DNA from 4 places in the Lysinibacillus sp. 1 U-2021 genome. Region 1 is predicted to be linked to each of the others. Evidence: riboswitches for the same ligand, from Rfam matches in the RefSeq annotation. Region 1 holds a riboswitch; each other region holds the start of a gene.
What was found. A riboswitch is a leader RNA that binds a small molecule or an ion and turns the genes downstream of it on or off. The one in region 1 is predicted to bind S-adenosylmethionine.
Positions count from the first base shown of each region.

Region 1 (3,257 bases):
AAAGCAAGTAGCCAGCATAATAAATTCTATTGATGGTTTTGTTTTTCAATACTTATGTAAAAAGGCGGGAGCAAAAGTGTTTCAGCCCATAAAAATACCGAGCTATCCACTAAAACGCTTACGAAGTGTTTCGGAATAGTTCGGTTTTTCTAGTTATCATGTTTGTTAATGTAAAGATTATTCGGCTTAATGAAGGTCCCTGTTAGTGATGTTCCAGCCTTTTCTCCTTATCGATTTATCCAATAAAAAGCACCAGGGCAAACTAAAGTTTCTTTTGTTCGTTTAGAATCCTTTAATGTCACACCAAATGGTCCCTCTTTGACATGACCAAGTGTCATTGTCATCGCGCTCTCTTCCTCATAGAAATCTAAACGCATATTCGGTAGCTGTAGTGACATATACTGCTCATATTGCGTAGGCACTGGTAGCTGTAACACCTCTTGCCACAGTTGTACTGTTGCCTGCATGTCCTTGACGTAGAATTGGACGGATTCCATGGTTATAGCCTGTTTGACATCAATGGCACCACTTGCCTTTAATTGAACCAAACGCTCTTCATCTGCCTCCGCCCATTCAATCAAAAATGGAAAATCAATTGGCAGATCTGGCTTACCAAAATGCAATAGCTTCCATTCTACCACAGTGCCATCTGGTCTTGTTCTGCTACATGCATCTGGTCCATATACTTCATAGCCCAATGCTCGCAAGCGTCGACCCTCTTCCTCAATATTTTTTGTGCGCAGAGCAATTCGAGAAAATCCCTGGCGCTCTTGGTCACGTTTAAACGTATAATGTAGGGAATATGGGTATTGTGCCGCTTGCTCAAATAAATCACGATCATAGATAGCAATTTGTTCAATATAGCTTAAGCCAAAGTAGCTTAACGTATTATAAGTCCCCCACATCGTGTGCTGCCCACCATTCACTGTATGGACATTTCGTTTATTGAAGAAAACCTTTATATTTTCTGGTGATTCCACTTGATGAACCAAATGATCAAAATATAAAGTCATGGCCATTCCCCTTTCTTTCCCCATTACCTTTACCTGTATGTTTGATTAGTTTAAAATTTACTCAAGAAAAGGAGTTACTAGTAGGATATGAAAAAAAGTTTCGTTTACCTACAAACTCCGTTCACTAATTTCATAAAGAGGTGATTTGAATGACAGATTTAGTAGCTGCTTTTAAATTGGCATTAGGTAATTATCCTACAGGCGTAACAGTTGTCACGACATGTCATGACACAAAACCGATTGGCTTAACCGTCAATTCCTTTGCATCTGTTTCAATCGACCCGCTCCTTATTTTGTGGTCACTCGATAAAAAATCTCAGCTCCATCCTTATTTCACGACTGCGCCAAATTTTGCGGTCAATATTTTAGCGAGTGATCAAGAGCATTTATGTACACTATTTGCCAGTAAAATCCCTGATCGCTTTGCACAAGCAAAATGGTCAACTTCCTCTTTAGGACTACCGATTTTACATGATACAGCAGCTAATTTACAATGTAAAACATTTCAGCAAATCGATGCTGGCGACCATACCATTTTTATTGGGCAGGTCGTAGACATTACAAATGCTCAAAAAGAGCCTTTGCTTTATCATCGCCGTCATATCGGTCCCATACCAAAAAGCTTTTATAGCTAGCCTTTACACAAAAAAAGGGCCACTTGTAAGCACAGGAAATCCTTCATGCTTATAGGTGGCCGTTTGACATAAGTTCTACTGAAATCATTGTTATTTTTTCTGCGGAAATCTCTGCTTTTCAAGCCTATTAATTTGCACAATCACACCATCTTGAATCGTAATATGCACTTCACCAAATTCAAGATTTTGAATCGCCTTCGCAATTGCCTCTAGTTTCTTATCATCTACTTTTACTGACTGAGCCATACGATACACCCCTTCTTTTTTATCCTTATTGTTCATAAAGAGGCCAACGCATCAAACTGATTGATAGCCCCTCCTATCTCTCAGACACCATCTGTTGGATTTGGCACCTGTTGTTCGGTTGCCGAGGCTTCATTGGGCCAAGTCCCTCCACCTCTCTTGATAAGAGTACTGCGTTTCTTGAAAATAATTCTATAATTCTGCTATAGGAATGTCAATACAAAATATTAGAAAACCTAGTTGAATACTATGCAATATGTCGTTTAGATTAAAAGACTCCCTATACCTAAAGTATTTTATGCCTAGTCAGTGAGAAATAGATGGCAATCCATTAATTTATTACAAGCTCCATTTCCTCATCATGAATTCAAGTGGGCCTCGATGATGTTTAGTCCTCCACCATACAGAAACCACGACACATCCTAAAAAATAACAGCAGGCATACAGCATGGAAAAAGCAAGTGTTTGGTTCTCCAGCTTTTGGCAAATAATTAGTATTCCAATGCCTATAACAACATGGCCAACATAATGCGTTAAAGACATTTGTCCAGTTAATATGAAAGATTGAATAACTTTATTTTTACATGTCTCTACAAGATAGATGGAGCCAACAATGATAACAATAGCCGAAGCCGAATTAGAGAGGACATACATCATATTCGGTGGAATCGGTCCTGTATCAAATAAATACAATGCACTCTCTACATCTAATAAATGAATGGTTGTCATCTTAATGAATAACGTTGAACAAGTCTCAGTCACGATGACTAGCAATAAGCCTATCACCAGTAAGTTTTTTCTTAATGTATGATTTGTTAAATCTAATGTGCCCATTACCATCCCTATCAGAAAGAAGCAAATCCAGGGGAATAGTGGATGATAGCCATTAAACATCAAATTTCTTATAAATCCAGCTGGTGTCCAAAAATCAAGATACTCTAGTAGCACATATGTTGGATGCCAACCAGCAAGGTAACTAAATTGAATTTGAAGCCATTGTGAAAGGATAAGGATGGCACCAATTATGAAGATCATCATTTTCTTGGATTGGGCAATCAAACAAGCAGCAACAAACATATACACGCCATAATAATGTAAGATATCTCCTGTCCAGCCGATTGCATATAATATAATCCCTATCGTAAATAACAAAAGCGCCCTCTTCCACAAAGTAAGTCGATTTTGACGAAGAAGGATTGGGTCCTTACTCTCTCTAGCCTGACGAGTCATTAAGGCTGTCCCTATTCCTGCTAGCATGACAAATACGGCCGAAGCACGTCCCTCGAAAAGATGTTGGAAGGCCATTAACCATGTTGAACCATTCGTTGTAGAACCTGTTATGACGCCAAAATTGACAATGAACATG
Region 1 covers NZ_CP123966.1:2,756,376-2,759,632, reverse strand. The annotation lists gene QH639_RS14210 (VOC family protein) at 228-1,013, opposite strand; gene QH639_RS14205 (flavin reductase family protein) at 1,163-1,648, shown strand; gene QH639_RS14200 (YezD family protein) at 1,739-1,894, opposite strand; SAM riboswitch class I at 1,965-2,060, opposite strand; gene QH639_RS14195 (DUF418 domain-containing protein) at 2,231-3,257, opposite strand, start outside.

Region 2 (3,257 bases), 2.1 Mb from region 1:
AAGGTAAGATGAAGAATAATAAAATGATAAATGGAACAGAGCGAACAATATTGATAAATAGATTAAAAAACTGATAGAAAAATTTATTTTCAAAGGATTGTCCTGGTCGTGTTAAAACGATTAATAGCCCTAATGGAATGCCAATCAGAATGGAGAACAATAATGAAATTCCGACCATTTGAAATGTTTCGATAATTGCTTTGCCAATAACATCTGACCAATCTGTAAAGAAACTTTGGATACTACTCATTGAACGCACCTCCTAATTCTTCCACTGCCACGCCATTTTCTGAAAAATACGTTAACGCTTTTTGGACAATCTGCGTCTCGCCATGTAAATGCACCACAATATTGCCGACAATACCGTTTTTTAATTCAATAATATTAGCTGTTAAAATATTTGGTTGCACATCGTATACCTTAGTGACTTCTGCTAATAATGGCTTACCAGTACTTTCACCAAGGAATGTTAAACGGATTACACTTCCTGAAACATTTAATTGCTCAATAAGAGAAGGGGATAAATTACGTTGTGAAATTGTATTCAAAAACTTTCGCGTTGTAGGGTGCTTTGGTTTTGCAAAAAGTTCAATCGCTGTGCCGAATTCTACAACTTTCCCAGATTCTAGAACAGAAACCTCATCACAAATTTTTTGAATGACATTCATTTCATGTGTAATGAGCAGAATTGTAATTCCTAATTCACGGTTAATCTTTAACAACAATTCAAGAATGGCTTCCGTTGTTTCAGGATCAAGTGCACTTGTTGCTTCGTCACTAAGTAAAATTTCTGGTTCCTGTGCTAAGGCACGCGCAATAGCCACACGCTGTTTTTGACCACCTGAAAGTTGATTGGGGTAACTGTCTAGTTTATCTGTTAAACCGACAATTTCAGCATACTTAGCTACTCGGCTTTTTACTTCCGCCTCTTTATAGCCTAGTAGCTTTAAGGGAACTGCAATATTATTGTAAACTGTTGCTGTTTTTAATAGATTAAAGTGCTGGAAGATCATCCCGATTTTTTGGCGTGTTTGACGTAATTCGTGAAGAGAAAGGGTCGTAATGTCTACATTGTCTATCACTACTTTTCCTGCTGTAGGACGTTCTAGTAGATTAACGCAACGAATGAGTGTACTTTTACCAGCACCACTATAGCCGATTACACCATGAATTTGTCCCTTTTTTACGTGAAGATTGATGCCATCCACAGCTTTTATGATGCCTTTTTTCGACTTGAATTCTTTTGAGATATTTTGTAATTGAATCATGCGATTGTATGCTCCTTTCTCTACCTTCTAAAAAGCAAGAATCTGCTCGTTTTCCTATAGAGGAATTTCGGCAGATTCTTCGGCTTATAGAAGCTTCCTGAATGTATTACCAACTAGGGATTACTGAACCTTTGAATTCCTCTTCGATGAATTGACGTACTTCATCAGATTGGTAGGCCTCAACGAACTTTTTAATTGTTGGATCATTTTCATTTTCAGCACGCACGACAATATAGTTTACGTATGGAGAATCAGTAGATTCCAATAAAATAGAGTCATCTTTAGGGTTAATGCCAGCTTCTAATGCAAAGTTTGTATTAATAGCTGCTACATCTACTTCACTAAGTTGTTTAGGAATTTGAGCGGCCTCTAATTCAATGAATTTTAAATTCTTTTTGTTTTCTTCTACATCACGGATCGAGGCTGTTAAGTCTGCGCCCTCTTTTAACTTAATATAGCCAGCTTCCTGTAAAACAAAGAGGGCACGGGCTCCATTCGTTGGATCATTTGGTAAGCCAAACGTTGCTCCGTCAGGAATGTCATCAAAGGATTTATATTTTTCTGAGTAGATACCCATTGGATTTAAAATCGTTTTGCCCACTGGTACTAACTCTGTATCATGATCTTTATTAAATGTATCCAGGAAAGGCTCGTGTTGATAGCTGTTCGCATCAAGATCACCTTCAGCTAAGGATGTATTAGGTAAAACATAGTCAGAAAATGATTTTAGCTCTACTTCTAGCCCGTTTTCTTTTGCTACTTTAGCAGCTACTTCTGCAATTTGTTCGTGTGGACCAGAAGTGACGCCTACAACGATTTTCTTTTCATCAATTCCTTCAGCTTGGCTTTTACTATCTTCTTTAGAGCCACAGCCTGCTAAAGCTGCTACTAATGTTAAACTTGCTAAACCTACTAAAAATTTATTTTTCTTTTTCATGAAAATACCTCCAAGATTGTTTTTATCGGTTTTTTGAAAATAAAAAAACTCTCTTACAAATTAAGAGAGGCTCATGAAAAGATGTCCTCTCTTATCTATCAAACGAAGATCGTTTGCAGGATTTAGCACCTTCCTTTAAAAAGGAGGTTGCCGAGCTTCATAGGGCCAGTCCCTCAGCTACTCTTGATAAGAGATTTATAATATTTTTTTGTAATTCCGATAGAACTAATATAATTTATAGGGTATAGTAAGTCAATAAATAATTTTTAAATTTTTTATATAATTATAATATTTCGACACAAAAGAGGGATAACAATGTCTGTAAGAGTTAATTATGGTATAGGTTCATTTGGTAAGGTTATTAGTGCTCGTTTTCTAACGGGAACAGATATCATTGAAGGGATTGAAGCGCTTTGCGAAGAGAATAATATAGAGTCAGCAACAATTGTAAGCTGTATTGGCAGCTTTCAAAAAAGTAGCTTTGTTTATTTAGTGCCAGATGCAACAGCTCAAATTCATGTTCGTTTTAGTAATGTGATTGAAAAAGAGGGACCACTAGAATTTATTCAAGGTTCAGGTGTGGTGTGTAAGCGAGATGGTGGATATGAGACACATTTCCATGGTTCTATGAGTGATCAATGTGGTGTAGTATCGGGTGGGCATTTAATAAAAGGGGGAAATCCTGTTATAACTGCTGACATCGTGTTGGCAGAGGTACAAGGTATTCAACATATTCGAAAATGGGATGATGAAACAGGTCATGTTCAATTTTATCCATTAGAAGATGGTTTAGGGCAACCAAGGAAAATTGAAAAATAGTAATAATCCTGTAGCTAGAGATAGCTACAGGATAAGGCACATTATCTATTAAACAATTGTAATTGCTCGATTCTATGGATTGCTTCACGTAAGCGCTCCTCACTAACTAGCAACCCTACGCGCACATAGCCTTCACCATATTGACCGAAGCCATTACCTGCTGCTACAGCGATATCAGCTTTTTCGAGCAATAGATCAGCAAACTGTTCACTTGTATAGCCTAGTGGTACAGG
Region 2 covers NZ_CP123966.1:4,832,088-4,835,344, reverse strand. The annotation lists gene QH639_RS25590 (methionine ABC transporter permease) at 1-250, opposite strand, end outside; gene QH639_RS25585 (methionine ABC transporter ATP-binding protein) at 243-1,268, opposite strand; gene QH639_RS25580 (MetQ/NlpA family ABC transporter substrate-binding protein) at 1,375-2,205, opposite strand; SAM riboswitch class I at 2,294-2,398, opposite strand; gene QH639_RS25575 (PPC domain-containing DNA-binding protein) at 2,521-3,024, shown strand; gene QH639_RS25570 (pyridoxal phosphate-dependent aminotransferase) at 3,066-3,257, opposite strand, start outside.
Region 2: linked by a shared signal. The riboswitch ahead of QH639_RS25580 (MetQ/NlpA family ABC transporter substrate-binding protein) and the one ahead of QH639_RS14200 (YezD family protein) in region 1 are both predicted to bind S-adenosylmethionine.

Region 3 (3,257 bases), 1.9 Mb from region 1:
CGCGTTTTCGTGTACCGAATATGTTCACGAATCCTAGCGAGGTATTTTTGTAAAAAAAACAAAAGGAGCAATGTTGCCCCTTTGCTTATTAATACATCAGAATAATTTTCTAATGACTTCATTACTTTAGTTCAATAGTTTATAAACGTGCTTTTTCTCGTAGCGCGTCTGCTTTATCAATTTGCTCCCATGGTACATTTAAATCTGTACGACCAAAATGTCCATACGCAGCAGTTTGTTTATAAATTGGACGACGAAGATCAAGCATTTTAATGATACCTGCTGGGCGTAGATCGAATAGCTCGCGTACCCATTCAACGATTTCGCTTTCTTTCACTCTACCTGTGCCAAATGTATCGACAGCAATGGAAACAGGCTGAGCAACGCCAATCGCATAGGCAAGTTGCACTTCAGCACGCTCTGCTAAGCCAGCTGCTACGATGTTTTTCGCTACATAACGTGCTGCATATGCCGCCGAACGGTCTACCTTGGTTGCATCCTTACCTGAGAAGGCACCACCACCGTGACGTGCATAACCACCGTATGTATCAACAATGATTTTACGCCCTGTTAATCCAGCATCACCTTTTGGCCCACCAATTACAAAACGGCCAGTTGGATTGATGAAGTATTTCGTATTAGCATCTAATAATTCACTCGGTACAACTGGTGCAATAACAAATTCTTTTAAATCTGCTTGAATTTGTTCAAGTGTTGCTTCTTCATCATGCTGTGTTGAAATAACAATTGTATCCACGCGAACCGGTACATTATTGTCATCATATTCAATCGTTACTTGCGTTTTACCATCAGGACGCAAATAGGCAAGTTCCCCTGATTTACGTACTTCTGTTAAACGGCGTGCTAATTTGTGTGCCAAGCTAATTGGTAATGGCATTAGCTCTGGTGTTTCATTACATGCATAGCCAAACATTAAGCCTTGGTCACCAGCACCAATTGCTTCTATGTCAGCATCTGTCATAGAGCCTTCACGTGCCTCTAATGCCTGATCAACACCTTGAGCAATATCAGGTGATTGTTCGCCAATTGCCACAAGCACCGCTAAGTTCTCTGCATCAAAGCCATATTTACCTCGTGTATAGCCAATTTCAGCTACAGTGTCACGAACAATACCTTTAATATCCACATAAGTAGAAGTAGTAATTTCTCCTGCTACTAATACTAATCCTGTTGTTACAGTTGTTTCACACGCTACACGTGCATTTGGATCTTCTGCTAAAATAGCATCTAAAATGGCATCCGAGATTTGGTCACAAATCTTATCTGGATGTCCTTCTGTTACACTCTCTGATGTAAACAGTCGACGGTTTGTCATTTGGTTTTCCTCCTAAATACTCTTACAATAAGTAGTTGTGTATGAATACGGTACTCATTACCCATGTCAAGTCCGCTCCTAAGGATTGAACTCTCAAGCCGTTACTGCTGCTTTTAACACGAGGATTTCGAAAGATCCGTCATTATAATAAGGAAAGAACTACATATACTTACCTTTACATTGATTTTTAACAATAAAAAAATCCTTTTCTCACGTTACTTTACATGAGGAAAGGAATAATGACTGCGTAACCTTTCACTCTTATCGTTCAAGGGATGTTCCCTTGCATCAGGTTGGCACCAACGCATGTCGTGAAATAGTTCATGCAGGTTGCCGGGTTTCACAGGGCCTGACCCTCCACCAGCTCGGGATAAGAGTATCCGTTCAATCTCATGTTACTGAAAAGGTCGAACGTTGTCAAATATTTTCTTATGTATTACTGTATAGAAAGGAAAGAACTTATTACACAAAAACTTTTCATACTTGGATGATGATGTAAATAGAAGCAAATTAATCCCTACAACATACCTAGCTACTTGTGGTAACATATGTGTGGCTCAATTTTCGTGCCTAATTACAGTAGGATTGATGGTATTCTACTCGAAAAACATTATTTTTTGTCAGTTTATTGAAAAGTGGTAAAAACTCTAAAATAATTTCTTAATTAGTATAGATTATTTAAGCAATTGTGTTATACTATTTTTGAAATTAAGAAAAAATCCCTCTAAATCAAGGGAATACTATAAAAAAGGATGGTATTTAATCGATGAATTCAGTAGAAATTGCAAACGAACTGAAGGAATTATTAAACGGCGGTAACATTAATGTTCAACTTTCAGTACCACAATTAGCAGAAAAAGCTACATCTCGTGGTGAAGCAATGTTAACAGTAGATGGCGCAGTTCGTGCAGAAACTGGCAAATACACTGGTCGTTCACCTAAAGATAAATATACGGTAGAAGAAGAAAGCACAAAAGATCAAATTGACTGGGGTAAAGTCAACCAACCGATTTCTTCTGAAGTGTTCGATAACCTATATGTAAAAGTAATAAAATATTTAAAAGAACGTGACGAGTTATTCGTATTCAAAGGCTTTGCAGGTGCTGACAAAGATTCACAATTAAGCATTCAAGTTATTAATGAATACGCATGGCACAATCTTTTTGCTCATCAATTATTTATCCGTCCAACAGCAGATGAATTAGCTTCTCATGTTGCTGACTTCACTGTCATCTCAGCTCCTAACTTTAAAGCAGATCCTGCGGTTGATGGTACTGCTTCTGAAACATTCATCATCGTATCACTTGAAAAGAAAATTATTTTAATTGGTGGTACAGAATATGCTGGTGAAATGAAAAAATCTATCTTTGGTATCATGAACTACTTATTACCACAACAAGGTATTCTTTCAATGCACTGCTCAGCAAACGTTGGTGAAGCTGGCGATGTAGCGTTATTCTTCGGTCTATCTGGTACTGGTAAAACGACGTTATCAGCTGATCCTGATCGTAAGCTAATCGGTGACGATGAACACGGTTGGTCTGATAATGGTGTATTCAACATTGAGGGTGGCTGCTATGCAAAAACAATCAACCTTTCTGCTGAAAAAGAACCAGAAATCTACAATGCGATTCGCTTCGGCTCTGTATTAGAAAACGTAGCTGTTGATCCAGAAACGCGTATTTGTGACTATGATGACGGATCACTAACAGAAAATACTCGTGTAGCTTATCCAATCCAATACATCGAAAATATCGTTGATCCTTCTGTTGCAGGTCATCCAAAAACAATCATCTTCCTAACAGCTGATGCATTTGGTGTATTACCTCCAATCAGTAAATTAACTAAAGAACAAGCAATGTATCACTTCCTAAGCGGGTTCACTTCTAAACTTGCTGGAACTGAACGTGGTGTGACTGAG
Region 3 covers NZ_CP123966.1:818,771-822,027, reverse strand. The annotation lists gene metK (methionine adenosyltransferase) at 140-1,336, opposite strand; SAM riboswitch class I at 1,595-1,713, opposite strand; gene pckA (phosphoenolpyruvate carboxykinase (ATP)) at 2,103-3,257, shown strand, end outside.
Region 3: linked by a shared signal. The riboswitch ahead of metK (methionine adenosyltransferase) and the one ahead of QH639_RS14200 (YezD family protein) in region 1 are both predicted to bind S-adenosylmethionine.

Region 4 (3,257 bases), 2.2 Mb from region 1:
TTCAGAAAGTAAGAGCTATTTCACTGATGAAATAGCTCTATTTTTGCTAAATTTGTAAAGGGTTTAACGTAATTTTCAATGAAAAAAAGATTATACTGTAGAAAGAATGAATATTAGGGGCGGTTATGATGAAAACAGTTGTTGTTTTAGGCGGCGGTATTACAGGACTATGTACAATGCATTATTTGCAACGTCAAGTGAAGGAACATAATTTAGATGTTCGTCTAGTGCTTATAGAAAAAAATACATATTTAGGAGGCAAATTATATTCAGCACATGAACAAGGTTTCATCATGGAAACGGGTGCTGATTCTATTGTAGCCCGTCATCAAGGCGTTATGGAACTCGTGCAGGAGCTTGATTTTGAGGCGGAATTAGTTTACAACGAAACAGGTATTTCTTATATTTATACGAATAATGAGTTACATGCTATTCCGGCAGATTCAACTTTCGGAATACCGATGAGTGTAGCATCCTTAGAGGAAAGTACACTTATTTCCGAGCAGGGAAAAAAAGAAGCGTTGAAGGATTTAACATTGCCAAACAATGGCTTCACAAAGGAAAGTTCTATCGGTGAATTTTTAACTTACTATTTAGGAGAGGAACTGGTGAAAAACCAAATTGCACCAGTCCTTGCAGGTGTTTATTCGGGAGATTTACATCAGCTTTCTATTGGCTCTACTTTACCGTATTTAATTGATTATAAGAATGATTTTGGAAGTATTATTAAAGGCTTTGATGCGAATCGTGAGCAATTTGTTAAAGCAGCGAACAAAAAATTTATATCCTTTAAAAATGGTTTATCTTCTTTAATTAATCGACTTGAACAAACCTTATCCGATGTAGAAATTATCAAGGGTGTTACTACACTAAATGTTCAAAAACAAGATAAGAACTACACAATTTCTTTAGCTAATGGTGAAATTATTGAGTCAGATTATGTCGTTTTAGCATTACCGAATGATTCTGTCCAAAATCTGCTACAGGATGAATCTTTAAACCGCTATTTTAACCAATTTACGACAGCGTCAGCAATTACTATCTATTTAGGTTTTGATGTGCCAGACGCTAAATTGCCAGCAGATGGAACGGGCTATATTGTTTCCCATAATTCAGACGTTACTTGTAATGCAGCAACTTGGACTAGTCGTAAATGGAAGCATACATCGAAAGAAAATAAATTACTTGTGCGACTCTTTTATAAGAGCATCAATCCAGCCTATGAGCAACTACGTGCCATGACTGATGAAGAATTGGCAGCAGTTGCTTTAGAAGATGTGAGAAAGAGCCTAGGAATAGAGGAGCAGCCAACTGTTGTGAATGTAACAAAGTGGATTGATCAAATGCCTAAATATGATTTAGCGCATCGTGAAGCATTACAAGGACTACTACAAGAATTACATGAGAACTATCCTAATTTATCGATTGCAGGGTGCTCATATTTTGGCGTAGGTATTGGTGCTTGTATTCAAAACGGGAAAAAAATTGGCGAAGAGCTTGCAAATGAACTTGCCAATTTCTAAGATTTTAAGTGAAAAAAAACTTTGTTATGTGAAATAGTCTTGACTCATTCGTCAGTAAACGATATGATTCTTTTAATTATTTAAAAAATTCATACTTAATTCTTATCAAGAGAAGCAGAGGGACTGGCCCATTGAAGCTTCAGCAACCAACTTTATTGTCAGGTGCTAAATCCAGAAGACCGTTGAGTCGAAGATGAGAAGGAACAACAATGATGAATCGTTAAAGCCTTCTTTTTTTATGAAAGAAGGCTTTTTATTATATAGAGACATAGGAAGAGAGGCTAATTTTATGGGATTGCTTGAAAGGTTAAAAACGCATGTATTGACGGCAGACGGTGCAATAGGCACAGTGCTATATGGCTATGGATTGGAGTATTGCCATGAGGAAATGAATGTTCAGAGACCCGAGTTAATTGAAAAGATTCATAGAGAATATATTGCAGCTGGTGCTGACATCATTCAAACGAATACGTACGGTGCAAATGCCATTAAATTAGCTCGCTATGGATTAGAATCAAAAGTCCAACAATTTAATGAAGCTGCTATCACCATCGCAAAACGAGCAGCGGCTGATGGCGGTCAATTTGTTTTAGGAACAATTGGTGGTATTCGGGGAATTCGTAAAAGTGATGCAACCTTGGATGAAATATTAGCGACTATTGAAGAACAAGCAAGCGTCTTACTTGCAGGGAATCCAGATGGCCTTTTACTTGAAACTTATTATGATTTTGAAGAATTAACAGCAACCTTAAAGATGCTACGAGAAAAAACAAAATTGCCGATTATTGCACAAGTTTCTATGCATGAGCCCGGTGTTCTACAAAATGGGATGTCTTTAAATAATGCTCTCCATGAGCTTGAAGCCCTAGGTGCTGATATTGTTGGTGTCAATTGTCGACTAGGTCCACACCATACTATTCTAGCATTTGAAGGTGTAGAACTTCCTAATAAGGCATTTATGTCGGCCTATCCAAATGCATCACTTCTGGACTTAGAGGATGGGCGTGTCGTTTATGAATCAGAAGCTGATTATTTTGGTCGAGCGGCTGTTGAATTGCGTGATCAAGGTGTACGTTTAATAGGGGGCTGCTGTGGTACAACACCCAAACATATTGCAGCAGCAAAGAAGTATTTAGAAGAGTTATCACCGGTTCAGGAGAAGCATGCGAAACCTGAAAAGATTGAGATTGTTCGGGAAGCGGAGCCAACAAAGTATGAGCCTCTTCATGAAAAGGTTAAACGTGAACGTTCTGTCATAGTAGAGTTGGATACACCTAGACATTTAGAGATTGACGGGTTCCTTGAAGGAGCAAAGCAATTATATGATGCAGGTGCAGATGTAGTTATGATGGCAGACAATTCATTGGCCTCTCCACGTATTAGCAATATTGCAATGGGAGCATTGTTGAAGAGCACACATGGTGTACGTCCACTAACTCATATTACATGTCGCGACCGTAATTTAATTGGTCTACAATCTCATTTAATGGGGTTAAATGCTTTAGGTATTCATGATGTGTTGGCTGTTACGGGTGATCCAACGAAAGTAGGAGATTTCCCAGGTGCGACAAGTGTTTATGATGTATCTTCAATGGAGCTAATCCAATTAATTAAGCAATTAAATGGAGGGGTCTCTTTCTCAGGTAAGCCACTTCGAAAAAAAGCAAATTTTTCAGTTGCTGCTGCATTTAATCCAAACGTCCGTGTGTTAGATCGTGCTGTGACACGCTTAGA
Region 4 covers NZ_CP123966.1:533,380-536,636, reverse strand. The annotation lists gene QH639_RS02835 (protoporphyrinogen oxidase) at 129-1,523, shown strand; SAM riboswitch class I at 1,623-1,723, shown strand; gene QH639_RS02830 (bifunctional homocysteine S-methyltransferase/methylenetetrahydrofolate reductase) at 1,813-3,257, shown strand, end outside.
Region 4: linked by a shared signal. The riboswitch ahead of QH639_RS02830 (bifunctional homocysteine S-methyltransferase/methylenetetrahydrofolate reductase) and the one ahead of QH639_RS14200 (YezD family protein) in region 1 are both predicted to bind S-adenosylmethionine.